DNA from 3 places in the Yersinia antarctica genome. Region 1 is predicted to be linked to each of the others. Evidence: riboswitches for the same ligand, from Rfam matches in the RefSeq annotation. Region 1 holds a riboswitch; each other region holds the start of a gene.

Region 1 (5,786 bases):
TGCTCGATAATGATTTGCAGAAAGTCGCGGGTACGTAAGCCCAAATTTGAGCCAATCGGTGCACCCAATGGCATGACGGCAGCGCAGCCTGCTTCTTCCAGCCGCTTGCACAATACTGGGTCCGCACCACAGTAAGGCAAAACAACAAATCCCTCTTTCACCAGTATTTCGGCGGCTTTCAGGGTTTCTATTGGGTCAGGCAGTAAATACTTCACATCGGGATGAATTTCCAATTTTATCCAATGGGTACCCAGCGCTTCACGCGCCAGACGGGCGGCAAATACAGCCTCTTGCGCAGTTTTGGCCCCCGAGGTATTAGGCAGCAAACGCACACCTAATTGTTGCAAGGGCGCAAGAATTGCATCGTTCCCTGCCCGTAAATCAACCCGTTTCATCGCCATAGTAATCAGTTGTGACCCCGAGGCGCGCAATGCTTCCAGCATTAGTTCCGGGGTGGAGAATTTTCCCGTACCGGTAAATAAACGTGAGGTAAAAGTGGTATCGGCGATCTTCAGCATGTCAGCCCCCGGCAATCGCTTGGAATAGCAAAATGTTATCACCCGCGTGTAACTGGCATTTTTCCCAGTCAGTGCGGGGGACGATGACCTGATTAATTGCCAGAGCCGTACCCGGCTGGTGGCGTTTGAGCTGATTGAGCAGCATTGCCGCAGTGATATTGCTCACCACTTCTAATGGCTGATCATTGAGCACAATCTGTATATAACCCGTTTTCACTGTGCACCTCCGCAGGCAGGGCAATGCTTGGCCCGAGTCAGTTGCAGGGTGCTCCAGCTCTGCTGCTTGCCATCGAATAAGCGTAATTTCCCGCTCAGTGCCGACGGCAGTCCTGCCAACATCTTGATGGCCTCCAGTGCTTGCAAGGTACCAATGACGCCGACCACCGGCCCCAATACGCCAGCAGTACGGCAGTTACGTTGTGGTAATTCTTTATCGGGATATAGACAGGTGTAGCAGCCTTGAGAATAAGGCGGCTCAATCACCAGCAATTGCCCGCTGAATCCCACGGCACTACCGCTAATTAATGGTTTTTGTGCAGTGATACAGGCTGAATTTACCTGATGGCGCGTCTCCATGTTGTCGCTGCAATCCAGCACCAAATCAGCGTTAGCTACCGCATCGGCCAATGCCGCACCTAGCAGCCGCGTATCAAATGGGACAATTACAATCAACGGATTGAGGCTTTGCAAATGACGTTGGGCTAACCGTGCTTTACTTTGATTAGCTGAGGATGTTTGGCTGATATCTGTGGTGCGATACAGGATTTGGCGCTGTAAATTGGTCAGTTCCAGTTGGTCATCATCAGCCAGTAATAGCTTACCGACACCGGCTGCCGCCAAATAGAGCGCAGCAGGCGAACCAAGGCCGCCAAGGCCGATAATCAGCACACAGGCACTTTTCAGCTTCAACTGGCCCTCAGGGCCGATATCCTCCAGTAATAACTGGCGGCTGTAGCGCAAGAATTCGCTGTCACTCAACTCATACTTGTTTGTCATCAGCCAGCTCCTTGCCCTCAATCAGGTGCAGTAATTGTGCTGTTGCCTGCTGCCAATCGTCACTCAGGGTAATGGCACTGACGACCGCTACACTACCGACACCCGTGGCCAGGACCGCCGGTACGCGCTCAATGCTGATACCGCCGATGGCAACGGTCGGGTAGCCTGGCGTGTTGTCGACCATCTGCTTGAGTACCGTCAACCCTTGTGGTGATGACGGCATTTGCTTGGTTTGTGTGGGGAAGATGTGGCCCATGGCGATATAAGAGGGCCGGACAGCTTTAGCTATCGCCAGTTCCTGCTCATCATGGGTTGATACGCCCAGCCGTAATCCAGCTTGCTGAATCGCGGCCAAGTCGGCTGTTTCCAAATCTTCCTGACCCAGATGAACACCATAGGCACCATGCTTAATCGCCAGCCGCCAATAATCATTGATAAATAAGCGTGCCTGATAGCGTTTGCCTAACGCTATGGCAGCGGCAATGTCTTGTTCTACCTGCGCATCATCTAACTCTTTGATACGTAGTTGTATTGTGGTTACACCTGCGGCAAGCAGGCGCTCTATCCAAAGTAGGCTATCGACGACGGGATAGAGACCAAGACGCTGTACCGTCGCAGGGAAACCTTTCTTTGCAGAAAATGAGGCATGATTAGACAGGTTCATTATTGGCCTCGCTCTTGAGGTTAACGGGGCTGTGATACAGCTCGCTGCCGCGAGAGCGGAACTCCGCTGACATCTGTTCCATACCTGATTGTAAAATTTCGATCGGTTGGGCTGCTGTTTCTTGTGTCGCTGCTAGCTCTTGCGTCACAGCCTGTTCTTGCGTAGCGGCATAGTCGCGGACTTCCTGAGAGATTTTCATCGAGCAGAATTTCGGCCCGCACATTGAGCAGAAGTGGGCCACTTTGCCGGACTCCTGCGGTAGGGTTTCGTCGTGATAGGCTCGTGCGGTTTCTGGATCAAGCGCCAGATTGAACTGATCTTCCCAGCGGAATTCAAAGCGCGCTTTCGACATGGCGTTATCGCGGATCTGCGCACCGGGGTGGCCTTTGGCCAAGTCTGCGGCATGGGCGGCGATTTTATAAGTAATAAGACCTTGTTTCACATCCTCTTTATTAGGCAGGCCAAGATGTTCTTTCGGTGTGACGTAACACAACATGGCGCAACCGAACCAACCAATCATGGCGGCCCCAATACCTGAAGTGAAATGATCATAACCCGGCGCAATATCCGTAGTTAGCGGGCCTAAGGTATAGAATGGCGCTTCATGGCAGTGTTCCAACTCTTCCGTCATATTGCGGCGAATCATCTGCATCGGCACATGACCGGGGCCTTCAATCATCACCTGGACATCATATTCCCAGGCGATTTTGGTCAATTCACCCAAGGTATGCAGCTCAGCGAACTGGGCTTCATCATTGGCATCCTGAATGGAACCAGGGCGTAGGCCATCACCCAGTGACAGTGAGACATCATAGGCCGCACAGATCTGGCAGATTTCGCGAAAATGCTGATACAGGAAGTTTTCCTGATGATGGGAAAGGCACCACTTCGCCATAATTGAACCACCACGGGAGACGATACCGGTCAAGCGTTTGGCGGTCATCGGTACATAGCGCAACAACACACCGGCATGGATAGTAAAGTAATCCACCCCTTGCTCGGCCTGCTCTAACAGTGTGTCACGGAACATTTCCCAGGTTAGGTTCTCGGCCACACCATTTACTTTTTCCAGCGCCTGATAGATAGGAACGGTACCAATAGGGACCGGGCTGTTACGTAGGATCCATTCACGGGTTTCATGGATATAGCGGCCAGTGGACAGGTCCATCACGGTATCGGCACCCCAGCGGGTTGACCACACCAGTTTTTCTACTTCCTCTTCGATGGAGGAGGTCACCGCAGAGTTACCGATATTGGCATTCACTTTCACTAAAAAGTTACGACCAATAATCATCGGCTCAGATTCTGGATGGTTTATATTGGCGGGAATGATAGCTCGGCCCGCCGCCACTTCCTGACGTACAAATTCGGCAGTGATATTTTCTGGCAGGTTAGCGCCAAAAGCCTGTCCTGGATGCTGCTGGCGTAGTACCTCACCACGAATACGTTCACGGCCCATATTTTCTCGCAGCGCGATAAACTCCATCTCTGGCGTGATGATACCCTGACGGGCGTAATGCAGTTGGGTGACGCATTTGCCTGTGATGGCTTTCTTCGGGTGTGGCAGATGCTCAAAACGCAAATGATCCAAGCCTTCGTCGGCCAAACGTTGTTGGGTGAAGCCAGAGCTGACAGAGGTCAGTGCGGCGCTATCCTGGCGTTCAGCTATCCAGCTATCGCGTAATTTGGGTAACCCGCTGTGAACATCCAGTTTGGCATTTGAGTCACCATATGGGCCGGAAGTGTCATACACCGGGATGGCTTCGTTATCTTCATAGCGTGGTGCGTCTTTGCCACCGCCAATCAGTGTCGGACTGAGCTGGATTTCGCGCATCGGTACCAGAATATCTGGCCGTGAGCCTTGTAGGTAAATACGTTGGGAGTTGGGGAAAGTGACACCTTGCAAAGTATCAATAAACTGTTGAGCTTGTTCACGTTGTTGTTTACGTGGAATAGGTTTACGTGGGCGTGATGAACTTTTAGTGGTTGTATTATTAGACATAGCAATTCCTACCAGTGTGGTTTATAGGGAAAATTGCTTGTCTGGAGCTTGGCGGGAGTAACGATGTTGGCCAGTAACCGGCAGCTACCTGTAAGGATAGAGACCGGGCCTGTAGCGATAAATTACTCTTGTTCCCTTCGCGGGTATTAACCCGATCAGGTTCCGCGGATCCCGAATTAACGGTCTCAGCCTGCGTTTGCTTTCCTAAGAAAACAGGTGCTAGGCACTCCGACAAGAAACCCCAGTATATGAGGTTGAATTAAAACTACAAGCCCGTGCTGTTCAGCGGGCTATTTTACCGGCCCTGTTTGAATAACTGGCTGGGCGGCTTGCCATGACTCGGCTGCCCATTGAATCAATTGATCTTCCAAGCGGAAACGGGCATCAAGGGCTTCGCCGATATCAGATAATGCTTGTTGAAACTCGATACAACTGTCCTGATCGATCTCAATGTTGGTATAACGATCATGGAATGTCATGATCGTTTGAGTATTATTTTTTAACGCAGGATACACTTTGGTCGTCAGCGCCATTTTTGGGCTAGACGCGCCTTCCACCTGTTTGATAATTCTGTCATAGATATGAAAATGCCCGGAAGAGAGATAATCCACTAAATTATGGCAAAAGTTCTCCAGCGCTTTTTCGTTAAGCGGGGTATGCTTTTCTTTTTGCGGCTTAATACCGATCACTGTGCAATATGAAACTAACAGTTCTTTACGCGCATGAAGCCATTGATCAATTAATTCATTACTGCCGCCAACGCGTTGAGTCAGGCTTTCTAGTCGGTTGAGCATGAACGACCCCGTGAGTAAGGAAAAGTAATAGTGGGTTACAAAAATGTAACAAGCCGGATTCTAGATTGCCAGTGAAGTCGAGGTTGTGCAACAACGATATGGAACTACAACTTACAGGTAAAGAAAGTGGCTGGTGGATTGTCAGTCATGAAAACAAATTATGGTTGCCGAAAGGGGAGTTACCACAAGGTAATGCCGCTAATTGGTCATTGCAGGGCGCAACGGCAAGGCAAATCGGTGAATGGCAAGGGCAGGCGGTATGGTTGATCCGTCAGATGATGTCTACTGATATGGGTTCCGTGCGGCAATTACTGGATGTGGATCGCGGCTTGTTCCAATTGGCTGGGCGTGGTGTGCAACTGGCAGAGTTTTATCGTTCTCACCGTTTTTGTGGTTATTGCGGTCACCAAATGCAGGCCAGCCGTTCCGAGTGGGCTTGTCTGTGTAATCACTGCCGTGAGCGCTATTACCCACAAGTCGCCCCTTGTGTGATTGTTGCCATTCGCCGTGATGATGAAATTTTATTGGCGCAGCATGTACGGCATCGTGGCGGCATTAATACCGTATTGGCAGGCTTTGTCGAAGTGGGTGAGACTCTGGAGCAGGCGGTTTCCCGTGAAGTTTTAGAAGAAAGTAATATTCACATTAAAAATCTGCGCTACGTAACATCACAGCCTTGGCCGTTCCCCCATTCACTGATGATGGCGTTTATGGCCGAGTATGACAGTGGTGAATTGCGACATGACCCTAAAGAGCTGCTAAATGCCGGTTGGTATCGTTATGACCAATTGCCATTACTGCCGCCGCCAGGC
Region 2 (5,786 bases), 960 kb from region 1:
ATCGAAATCCTTATTATCTGATTAATCTACTCGCCGGACAGTGAGCCAGGCTCTATGCAACGGCTTAGCGGGCGTGGTATTAGCTTGCCTGTCTATGACCATCAACCGGCGAAAAAGTTGATCCATAGCACGAATTTTCATCCTAATTCCAGTTATATCACAATCTGTATGACAGCTTGAGTTAAGCTATGAACCAGATAGCTATCAGCCGAGCCCACCCGATAAAAGGCCATGCCATGTTAACCGTTGAGTTACCCGAAGAACCCGAGAAGCTGTATTACTCTGCCGGGGATGCCCACCCGCTGGCTAAGCTTGAAACGGATAAAATTATCCAGATGGTTATCGATCTGGATGTTGCCAATTCCGACAGCGAGCATTATGTCACTGGCTGGATGGGGCTAAATAGCGTGGTGGTGGTACGTAATTACCAAAATAAGCGCGGTACAGCCAATGGTTTTGTGGTGAATAAAGGCGATCGCTATCGTCTGAGCATTCAATCCATTGAATTTCGCATTCCGAAGGCCGTGTTGTGGATGAGCTTTCGCCGTAAACCCCGCACCATGGAGTTAATCACCTACGAAACATTGGGCGAACAACCCAGCGGTATGCAGCAGTACCGTAATATCCTCGATGAAGAGTTGCTACAGCAACTCGATGCCGATTGGCGCGAATTGAATGATTATCTTGGTGCAGCCTGCTGGCAACTTGAAAATGACACCCCGCTGTGGCAACAAACCCGACAACAGATAACGCCCGAGACTATCCGTCAGTTAGTCGATGCGCCTATTTTTCGCACTAAACATCTACAGGCTGATGGGGATTACGCCGGGTTCTGGGCCGGAGAGTACTTTTTTGCCGTTCGCCAACCTAGCGCAGGCAACCCATTACCTGCGGTACAAATCTCCTGGCGTGAAGATGCAAAAGATATCGGCAGTTATCAATTTGATCTGATTAACGATGAAACAGGCGAGCCAAAACTCTCACTGTGTATCCGCCCACGCAAAGGCGCGGACAGCTATCTGCTTAACCGTTTTGATGCCCATCACTTGCAACGTGCTATCGCGATGTTTGCGATGACTCAGCGCTATTTATTGGCATAAAAATCTCTGCCATTTCAATAAATAAGGCATGCACTTCGTCATTGGAGCTACAGGTAGGCGGCAAGTGAACACATCCCGATGAGCTGACTCAAGTCAGTGATTCGGGGGGTGAGCGCAGCTAACACCCCGGCGACTTCAAGGACGAAGGATCCCCAAAGTCATTGGAGTTGCAGGTAGGCGGCAAGTGAACACATCTCGATGAGCTGACTCAAGTCAGTGATTCGGGGGGGTGAGCGCAGCTAACACCCCGGCGACTTCAAGGACGAAGGATCCCCAAAGTCATTGGAGTTGCAGGTAGGCGGCAAGTGAACACATCCCGATGAGCTGACTCAAGTCAGTGATTCGGGGGGGTGAGCGCAGCTAACACCCCGGCGACTTCAAGGACGAAGGATCCCCAAAGTCATTGGAGTTGCAGGTAGGCGGCAAGTGAACACATCCCGATGAGCTGACTCAAGTCAGTGATTCGGGGGGGTGAGCGCAGCTAACACCCCGGCGACTTCAAGGACGAAGGGGATTACCACCACCGGTGAAAATGATGCACCGGCCCGACCCCCTGTCCGACTTCAAGGGTATCGGCTTGTTCTAATGCACCTTGCAGATAGTGTTTGGCGGCATTCACTGTATCTGCCCAATCGTGGAGCCGTGGCCGTAAGGCCGCCAATGCGGCCGATAAGGTGCAGCCGGTGCCGTGGGTATGGCGAGTATTTACTCTGCGGGTAACAAAACGCTGTTCGCCTTGTGCCGTAAACAGCCAATCGGGGCTATCTTCACCGCTCAAATGCCCTCCTTTCATCAATACTCCCTGACACCCCAGAGCCAACAGTGCTCGCCCCTGTTCACACATTTGTTGCTCATCGCGCGCAGGCTGGCAATTGAGTAGCGCGGCTGCTTCTGGCAGATTCGGGGTAATCAAAGCCACTCGCGGTAACAGCAGTTGACGTACTGCGTCTACGGCCTCTGGTGCCAATAATGGATCACCGCTTTTGGCGACCATAACGGTATCTAGCACCACAAATGGGATGGGGTAACGTTGCAGTTGTGTGGCAACAATCTCGACAATGTCAGCATTAGCCAACATACCGATTTTCGCGCTATCGATGCGCACATCACTGAGAACAGAATCGAGTTGAGCTGCAACAAACGCCGGTTCGATGGGATAAACTGACTGCACACCACAGGTATTTTGTGCCACCAAGGCGGTGATCACACTGGTGCCGTAAGCTTGCAAAGCAGAGAAAGTTTTCAAATCAGCCTGAATACCGGCCCCACCGCTAGGGTCAGTTCCGGCAATCGTGAGTGCATTAATTCGCTTCATGAATATCTCTCCACACTCATATCAATGGGAGATCGAATGGCAGCAACAGCGAGAATAGCTAAAGAGAAAACGGCAGGTTGAACGAACATATTCCTCCTAACCGGCGGTCAAGAAGGCGGAACCCTAAGGTGCCGAGACTTCCCTACGCTGGCATAATCCAGATCAGGTAATACGGGTAATATCTCAGCCATGCCACTGTTTGTGGCAGGCACCCCGAGTCAGAATTGTTATTATCATGGGCAGGTGGTAGAAGATCAATCATGTATTGGCTCAACCAATGATCAATTTCGCAAAAGCACCCTGTTTTGGAGGTATAACCATAGGATGAGTATCAAGATTCGTCAGTATCAGGAAAGTGACCGGCCATTCCTGCGCACCTTGTATCTGGCATCACGTAAAGCAGCCTTTACCTGGCTGGACGTTGAACACTTTAGGCTGGAAGATTTTGATCGCTCAACCATTGGTGAAACTGTGCTGGTCGCCGTTGATGGCGATCAACACTTAGGTTTTGCCTCAATTTTTATGGAAGAGAGTTTCCTGCATCATCTGTTTATTGCCCCTGAACTACAACAGTCCGGTACGGGAAAAGCCTTATTGCAGGCAGCACAACAGCTATTTACCAGCCACGGCTCACTCAAATGTCTGGCAAAAAACCAGCAGGCGCTGGCGTTTTATCAAAAACAGGGGTGGGTAGCTATTGCCACCGGCATCAGTAATGATGGCGAATATACATTAATGCATTGGCATAATGAGAAGGTTAAATAAGAACAATATTGATAATATTAGTTAAAAAATAAAATTTAATATCTAACTTACTATCAAACATCGCTGCATCGTTATATGGGTTATTTTCCCCTCACAGATAAATCAGAAATAAGCACAAGGGAACTGGGTTTCCTTGTGCTTATTTTCTATTCCCCGCGCAGCGCCTTCACATCATCGGCTTTTATATTCAGTGCCGGTTGTCCGAATTGCTGTAGCAGATAATGACTCAAACTAACAACCTGCTCATCGGTTAAGGTGTTAGCAAATCCGGGCATAAAGACTTCACCGTCATTGGTTTTGCGTGACACACCGTGGAGAATCACATTAATCAGGTTATTGGGCTCGGATGCCCCGACCACCGAGTTTTTCATCAATGAAGGGTAATAACCGTCTTTCACGCCCTCACCGGTGAAACTGTGGCAACTGGCACAGTTCCCCAAATACAGGCGCGCGCCGTCAGTGTTGTTATCTGCCGTGAAAGGCATACCGCGTAAGGAATTAACACTACTCGCCGCTTGCCCCCAATCCGAACGACTCTTGGTTTCGTCATCTGGATTTAATGGCTCCAGGGTACGCAGATACACCGCCATGGCATTGAGATCACTCTCGCTCAGGTGGCGAGTACTGTTCTCAATAACTTCAGCCATCGGCCCGGCAGCTTGTGCTTTACCGTCAACATGGCCGGTGCGCAGATATTGCACCACCTGCTGCTGACTCCAGCCGCCAATACCGGCATGTGGATCAGAGGTAATATTAAACGCCGTCCAACCATTAATCTCTGCCCCCCCATAGGCTTTGCTCTCTTTCATCCCCATGGTGATATTACGCGGGGTATGGCACTCAGCGCAGTGCCCCAATGCTTCAACAAAGTAAGCACCCTGATTCCATTGTGCATCTTTAGTGTTGTCCGGCTGAAAGCGCTCCCCCTCGAAATTGACCAAATTCCAGAACCACAATCCCCAACGCTGGTTGAATGGGAAAGGCATGTCATTTTCGCGGTTAGCTTGATGCACTGCTGGCAGACTAAACAGATAGGCTTTAATGGCTTTGACGTCAGCATCCGTCAACAAGGTATATGAGGTGTAAGGGAATGCTGGGTAGAGATTCTCACCATTTTTCCCTTTCCCTTCATGTAATGCGCGCAAGAACTCTTCATCCGTCCAATTGCCAATTCCGGTCTCTTTATCGGGCGTGATGTTGGGCGAATATAGCGTGCCCATCGGCGTCTTGAAGGCAAGTCCACCGGCAAAAGGCTTACCGTCTTTGGTGGTATGGCAGGCCACACAGTCAGCGGCCGTAGTCAGGTACTCACCACGTGCAATTAGGTCAGCATCAGCACTGGCATACCCAGTTACAGCTAAACCTAATGCGATAAGCAGGAGATTCACTGAACAGCCCAAGGTTTGTTTTCTCATCTTACACCTCGGCCTTTAATGTTTCAGCGATACGCAGCGAGAGTGCGGCAATCGTCAAAGTACAATTAACTGAACCGACAGTTGGCATCACACTACTACTGGCGATAAACAGGTTTTTATGGTCATGGGTGCGACAATCGCTGTCCACTACCGAGTCTTTCGGGTCACTGCCCATAATGGTGGTACCCGTAATATGATTGTTATTGGCGAAGTTATTGTTGAATTTAACCTCGGTTCCCCCCATCAACTTTGCCGCCTCGGCATAGACCTGCTGAGTGTGTACCGCACTTTTTCGCACATAATCATCCATTGCATAGTAAAACTCGGGTTTCGCAATGCCGATGGCGTCTTTCTCGCTAGCGCTGGGGATAATGCGATTTTCGACATGAGGCAAAATCTCGTGGAAGCTGTCGAATTGTACAAAACGCGCGGCCCTGTCACGGATTTTGGCCTCAAGCTGTGGCCCGAGTTGCAAATCCCCCTGTTTGAGTAATTCAATCGTGACTTGATCGGTACGTGACAAATTGGATAAATGAATTTTTTTCGCTGCAAAATCAGCACGAAATGCACCATCACGGAAGCCGATCATCGACGTCATTTCCTGCGGCCCACGCCCTGGCCACAAGGGTTCACTGGCCATAAAAGTCACCCCGGTTCCGGGGTGATCCATTAGATTGCGCCCCACCATATCGGAACTATTACCCACTCCCCGTGGATTTTTCTCATCGGTGGACATCAGCATCAGTTTCGGAATTTCAATCCCATTAGCGGCCAGTACGAAGTATTTACCCTCAGCCCGATGCTCATTGCCTTGTTCATCTTTAAACAGTGCCGCAGTAATCTGTTTTTTATCATTAACTTCTAACTTATAAACCACAGCTTTGGGGCGCACGACTGCCCCCGCCTGCTCGGCTTTTTCGACATGAGTGATACCGTTATACATGGCGCCAATCGGGCAAATAGGCATGCAGTTGTTATTACCACAACAGGTTGGCCGGCCATCATAAGGTCGACTGTTACGGGCGACCGGTTCAGTGACCACATTGAAACTTCCGCCGTTAAAGCTGCCACCGTTAAAAACATGGCTATTTAACACCGTCTTGATGCGCTGTTCATTCCACGATAATGGCAATGGTGCCATCGGATAGGGTTCACTGCGGGGTGATCCTAGATCTTCATCACTTGGCCCCC
Region 3 (5,786 bases), 200 kb from region 1:
TACTTCCCAAACGCTGTAAGCGGGTGAGGTTCACCTGAGCATGATTAGCACTGGCAGTCGCACTGTCTAACTGCGCCTGGGCCTGCGTTACTGCGGCCTGATGCAACGCGGGATCAATTTCATACAATAGAGAGCCCTGCTTGACCATCTGCCCTTCGGTAAACAACCGCGCAGCAATAAACCCTTCGGTGCGGGTCGTCACATCCACCGACTGAATCGCCTCCACGCGCCCCAAATACTGTAACGCAGTATCCGGTGTGATTGAGGTTACGACCGAAACAGTAACCGCAGGCAGCGGTGCTGCTGCAAAAACCTGATGTGTCACAAGACTCAACAGCAAGAGCAAATTCAGCCGAGTCCGTAGGATTCGTGGCACGTAATTGATTAGCGTGGACCAAACCAAATTCAGTGTAACCATGGTCATTCCTTACTCTCGGCAAAAAGTGATAATTTCATAAAGAGCGCGCAACCTTTTGCGGGCCAAAGAGAAGGTAACGTATTACACCTATAATGATAAGAGACTAAGATTATATTCATGTTAGTTTATATTTCTTCTGAGTCTTCACTTCCTGCTGATTAAATGGATGTTTTATCCTATTTAGGATCAGCCTAAATTTTGTAAGTGCCAAGGGAACTCACTATGACGGACTCCAGCCAGCCAGAATCACCATCACGGGCAAAAGGAGATAATGTTTTCTTTGCAAAACAAACTTTACAGGCCATGGCCTTGCTGGTTGGGGCAACCATCATTATTGCAGCGGTAGGCATTATCTATATCGCCTCGCAATTAAATGAACGAGCGACATCTCAAAGTCGTTTTCTGGTAGAAAAAGCCTGGAAAATGCGGCAAGACTCAATAAAAACCCGAATAAAAGATAATGCTTTCTGGGGTGATGCTTATGAACATTTGCATGTAAAAGTCGATCCTGACTGGGCTTTTGTCAGCCAAAATCTGGGGCCGTCACTGTATAGCGACTTTAATTATGAGGGAGTGTTTGTTGTTGATGGGCTAGGAAAAACCCGTTATTCGGTCATCAATGGGCAACTGAAAGATATTAGCCTGCCCGATTGGCTCAACAAAGATATAACCCCGTTGATTGACGCCGCCCGAGCGCGGGCAGACAAACAATATATTGCAACTGAAACCATCGACGTGGCTGGGCAACCGGCCATTGTTGCGGCTGCGGCCTTAACTACTGGTAGTGATCCACGCGTTAAAACAGTGGCTGGAGCACCCTCTGTTCTGGTGTTTATCGATTTACTGACACAGCCCGAGCTAAATACCTTGGGCGAAGATTATGGTATTCATCAACTGCGTACCCCTGAGGATGAAAAAGACGCGGCATCCAGCCCGTCAGTTCTATTATCTGCCAGTGATAACAGCGCATTGACGCTGCATTGGAATCAGGATATGCCCGGCGCGCAACTGCTCAACATATTACTCCCACTACTGACGCTGGTTGCATTGATTCTTGGGCTGACCGGCTGGTTAGTTCTGCGGCGGGCGATGTCAGAAGCACGGGTAGCGGATGAAAACAAATCTGCTTTAATCGCCAGCGAAGAACGCTTTCGTCATGTCGCCGAAGCTGCTACCGACTGGTTATGGGAAACCGATGCCGATTTACGCATCACCTACCTGTCGCAACGGTTTTTGACCATTACCGGATTAAGTGTGGAGCGCTGGCTGGGGCGTAATCTTGATTCACTGTTAAATTGCGATATTATCCCGCTGCGCTCTTGGTTACAGCACACCCATCTGACTGAATCTCGCAATGAGTTGCAATGCACTTATTTCTCCGCCAAAGGCGATAAACGCATTTGCCGTATTTATGCCAAACCTATCATCCAAAACAACGAAACCATTGGGTTCCGTGGCACCGCATCGGATATCACCCGTGAAATAGAAGCACAGGAACGGATTCAGCACCTCTCTCTACATGATGCATTGACCGGTTTACCCAACCGTCTGCGAATGAAAGAATTCCTGGAAAATAAGTTACGCCATTTAGCTGCGGCCCCCCACCCGCTGGTTATCCTCAATGTTGACTTGGATAAGTTTAAACCTGTTAACGACACTTTTGGTCATGTTACCGGTGATCTGGTACTGCATCAGGTATCTGAACGCCTAAGAAGTTGTTTGCGTGATCAAGATTTAGTCGCGCGTCAGGGGGGAGATGAATTTGTTCTAATTATCACAGGTCTTGCGTCACGCAAAGAAATTGAACAGCTTTGTACGCGCGTTATCACCCGAATCGAAAGTCCTTACGTGATAAATGATCAGGATATTTATATCGGGGCCAGCATTGGTATTGCACTGGCACCTCAAGACTCAATGCAAGCCGAAGAGCTATTACGATTTGCAGATATTGCCATGTATGAAGCTAAAAACAGTGGCCGTAACCGTTGGAGCTTCTACTCCAGTGAAATGAATGAGCGCCTGATGCAACGCAGTGAGCTAGAGCGTTTTTTACGTCAGGCCGTTAAGCACAACGAATTTAACCTTTATTACCAGCCACGCTACCGTATTGAGGGAACACAACTGACGGGTGCTGAAGCCTTGGTGCGCTGGAACCACCCGATTTTGGGGCTGCTGATGCCGGATCAATTTATTGCGCTGGCCGAAGAGACGGGGCTTATCACCTCAATTAGCGACTGGACCATGCTACAGGCATGTCAGGATGCATCGACATGGCCCTCGTCACTGATTGTTTCCGTTAATATTTCTGCGGTTGAATTCAGGAACCAGCGCCTGATAGAACGAGTGCGCCAAGTCCTGCTGCTCACTGGGCTACCTAGCCATCGATTGGAGCTGGAAATCACCGAGCGGATAATGATTGAAGATGCCGATGGTGCCTTTAAAACCATGACAGCATTGAAAACCCTGGGTGTGCGCTTATCGATGGATGACTTTGGTACTGGATATTCCTCACTGAATTATCTGCGCCGCTTCCCGTTCGATGGATTGAAAATTGATAAGAGCTTTACCGATGAACTGGCCGAGTCACATGAAGGCCAATCAATTGTCGAAGGAATCATTAACCTCGGCCATGCGCTGTCCATGACGGTGACCGCCGAAGGGGTAGAAACCGCCGAGCAGCTCGGGCAGTTACAGACTCTGATGTGTGATGAAGTTCAGGGTTATTTCTTGGGTAAGCCAATGAAACTGGATGATTTATTAGTTCTTATCCGTAATACACATTATGACTGAGGGCCGTTCAGCCGCTGGCGCTCAAGGCGATAGGGCTGAGCGGTAACGCTATTTTTAAGAGGTTAACCGGGGAGAGGCTATACCAGATCGCTTATTTTCAGTTGATAAAGGCCATCTAGAAAAGCTGGAATAAAGCTACCAGGGCCTGCCACCTGCTGAGATACCTGCCCGCCGACTTGTGACATCACCCGGCAAGCCGTTGCCACATGATGTAAACGGTCGCCTTCCAGTGCGCAAAATGCCGCTACCACGGCAGAAAGTGCGCACCCCGTCCCCACTACCCGGGTCATCAGCTTATCGCCACCGGTCACGGCAAAATCACGCAGGCCGTCGGTGATATAATCCACCTCACCGGTAACCGCAACCACAGTCTGCACCTGTAGTGCCAATTGGCGAGCAGCAGGCAGTGCACTCACCGAAGAATCGACACTATCCACCCCACGCCCCATAGTCGCCATACCGCTTAATGCCATGATTTCCGAGGCGTTACCCCGTATTGCCGCCGGTTTTAGCGCTAATAATTGATGGGCAAAATCAGTACGATAGACAAGCCCGCCGACCGCAACGGGGTCCAGCACCCAAGGGGTAGAGGATTGATTTGCCGCCTGGATTGCCGCCAGCATGGATTCGGCCTGAGCGCGGTGTAACGTGCCGATATTGATAAGTAAACTGTTCGCCATTGTACTAAATTGTGCGGCCTCTTCAGCTTCAACCACCATGGCAGGAAAAGCCCCTAATGCCAGTAACACATTGGCAGTGAAGGACTGTACTACCTCATTAGTCAGGCAATGGACTAATGGCGGTGTAGTTTGGAATTGTTGCAAACAGGCCGCCGCCAGTGCATCAGGGTACGGGAGAGGAGCGATTGAAAAGTCAGAGCGAATAGTATTCATGATATCCCCCACCGGCGAACAAGAAGGGGGACCGTTGTTTATGGACTCAACAACGATACCGCGACTTCCCTCCGCTGGTATAATCCAGATCAGGTAATACGGGTAAAATCTCAGCCATTACGCATTTAGCGGCAGGCACCCCGAGTCAACGAGCTTTATTATTAACACAATTAGCGGTAATCAAACACCATTAGCCATAATCATCACTTATGGCATTTTGACGCAGCGGCAATCAGTGCTTGCCCTAGAGCCAGCCCACCATCACCGGCAGGCAGACGCTGGGGCAGCAACAGTTGGAAATCATGCAGTTGTGCGCTAAGTAACTCACGCAGTAACCGGTTATGTAGCACCCCACCTGAAAAGACAATAGTATCAATACGATAATACTGGGCCGCCTGCCGCGCCAAAGTAGCAAATCCCTGGGCCAGAGCAAAATGGAACGCATAGGCCCGCTCCGCCGGAGTGGCATTATAAGCCAACCATTGCTGCCAGAAAGTGGCTAAGTCCAGTTGGTTATCGCACAGCGGCATCGTCACTGGCGGCACTGAAACCGCACTTTGTCGCGCCAGTGCTTCCAACTGGCAGGCGGCTTCGCCCTCCCAACTTATCGATAGCGGGGCAAGATTGAGTGCAGCCGCTACTGCATCAAATAAGCGCCCAGTTGAAGAGGCCAACGGCGCATTAATCCCCCGCTCAATCGCCCGCGCCAATACCCTACCCTCCGGCTGAGGAATCACCGCACTCTCAGGCAAATGTTGCCAATTGGGGACATAGCGCTGTAACTGGGCCAGCAGGTTACGCCACGGTTGACGCGAGGCCAGATCGCCACCGGGTAGTGCCACTGCGGGCAAGCCACCAATATATTCACAGCTCGTATAATCTACTCGTAGGCATTCACCGCCCCACAATTGACCATCAGCGCCATAACCCAGCCCATCCAATGCCACACCAATCACCGCCCCACCCTCGCGAGGCCAGCCATGCTCTGCCAGACAAGCCACCAGATGGGCATGATGATGTAGCACGTCAACACAAGGGATATTCCACTGTGCTGCCAGGGTTTTCCCTAATTGGTGGCTGACGTATCCGGGGTGAGCATCCACCGCTATCACCTGTGGTGTGAAATGGTAAATATCACAAAACAGCGCCACTAACTGCTGCTGTTGCTGTGCGATATCGCGGTCTTCCAGATCCCCCAGATGTTGACTCAACACTGCATTACCATCACGCAGCAGGCAAAACGTGTTTTTCATATCCGCACCCAGCGCCAGAACTGCTGGCTGCTGGCTAAATCCCGGAGGTAACTCGAAAGCATCTGGCACATACCCTCTGGCTCGGCGTAGCATTTCAGCACTGCTGCCGGTGAGTCGCACTAATGAGTCATCGGCCCGCTGCACAATTTGCCTATCGTGCAATAACCAGTGGTCAGCAATATCTCTCAGGGCACCTAGCGCCTGCTCATTACTCAATGCCGGGGGTTTACCACGGCCATTACCGGAGGTCATCACCAGAGGCCGTCCGACCTGTTGCAGCAGCAAATGTTGTAACGGATTGGCGGGTAGCATCACGCCAATTTCAGGTAAGCCCGGTGCCAGCGCCGTACACAGCGGGCTATCAGCCCGCGACGAAACCAACACAATCGGAGCCGCAGGGCTACGTAACACGCGTAATAACGCGGCGCTATC

What was found. Region 1 has a riboswitch for thiamine pyrophosphate ahead of thiC (phosphomethylpyrimidine synthase ThiC). Riboswitches for the same ligand answer to the same signal wherever they lie in the genome.
Region 2: it holds a riboswitch for thiamine pyrophosphate, as region 1 does, so the genes downstream of both, thiD (bifunctional hydroxymethylpyrimidine kinase/phosphomethylpyrimidine kinase) here and thiC (phosphomethylpyrimidine synthase ThiC) in region 1, are expected to answer to the same signal.
Region 3: it holds a riboswitch for thiamine pyrophosphate, as region 1 does, so the genes downstream of both, thiM (hydroxyethylthiazole kinase) here and thiC (phosphomethylpyrimidine synthase ThiC) in region 1, are expected to answer to the same signal.

Annotation. Positions count from the first base shown of each region.
Region 1 is NZ_JBSJQF010000001.1:4,543,756-4,549,541, reverse strand. Features, by position in the region: gene ACWJJO_RS20995 (thiazole synthase) at 1-518, opposite strand, end outside; gene thiS (sulfur carrier protein ThiS) at 520-735, opposite strand; gene ACWJJO_RS20985 (HesA/MoeB/ThiF family protein) at 732-1,514, opposite strand; gene thiE (thiamine phosphate synthase) at 1,498-2,178, opposite strand; gene thiC (phosphomethylpyrimidine synthase ThiC) at 2,165-4,180, opposite strand; TPP riboswitch at 4,296-4,421, opposite strand; gene rsd (sigma D regulator) at 4,471-4,974, opposite strand; gene nudC (NAD(+) diphosphatase) at 5,073-5,786, shown strand, end outside.
Region 2 is NZ_JBSJQF010000001.1:3,585,186-3,590,971, forward strand. Features, by position in the region: gene ACWJJO_RS16640 (hypothetical protein) at 237-1,100, shown strand; gene thiD (bifunctional hydroxymethylpyrimidine kinase/phosphomethylpyrimidine kinase) at 1,615-2,415, opposite strand; TPP riboswitch at 2,538-2,641, opposite strand; gene ACWJJO_RS16650 (GNAT family N-acetyltransferase) at 2,740-3,180, shown strand; gene ACWJJO_RS16655 (c-type cytochrome) at 3,327-4,595, opposite strand; gene ACWJJO_RS16660 (GMC family oxidoreductase) at 4,597-5,786, opposite strand, start outside.
Region 3 is NZ_JBSJQF010000001.1:4,346,268-4,352,053, reverse strand. Features, by position in the region: gene ACWJJO_RS20160 (efflux RND transporter periplasmic adaptor subunit) at 1-418, opposite strand, end outside; gene ACWJJO_RS20155 (bifunctional diguanylate cyclase/phosphodiesterase) at 641-3,208, shown strand; gene thiM (hydroxyethylthiazole kinase) at 3,286-4,101, opposite strand; TPP riboswitch at 4,151-4,254, opposite strand; gene hypF (carbamoyltransferase HypF) at 4,305-5,786, opposite strand, start outside.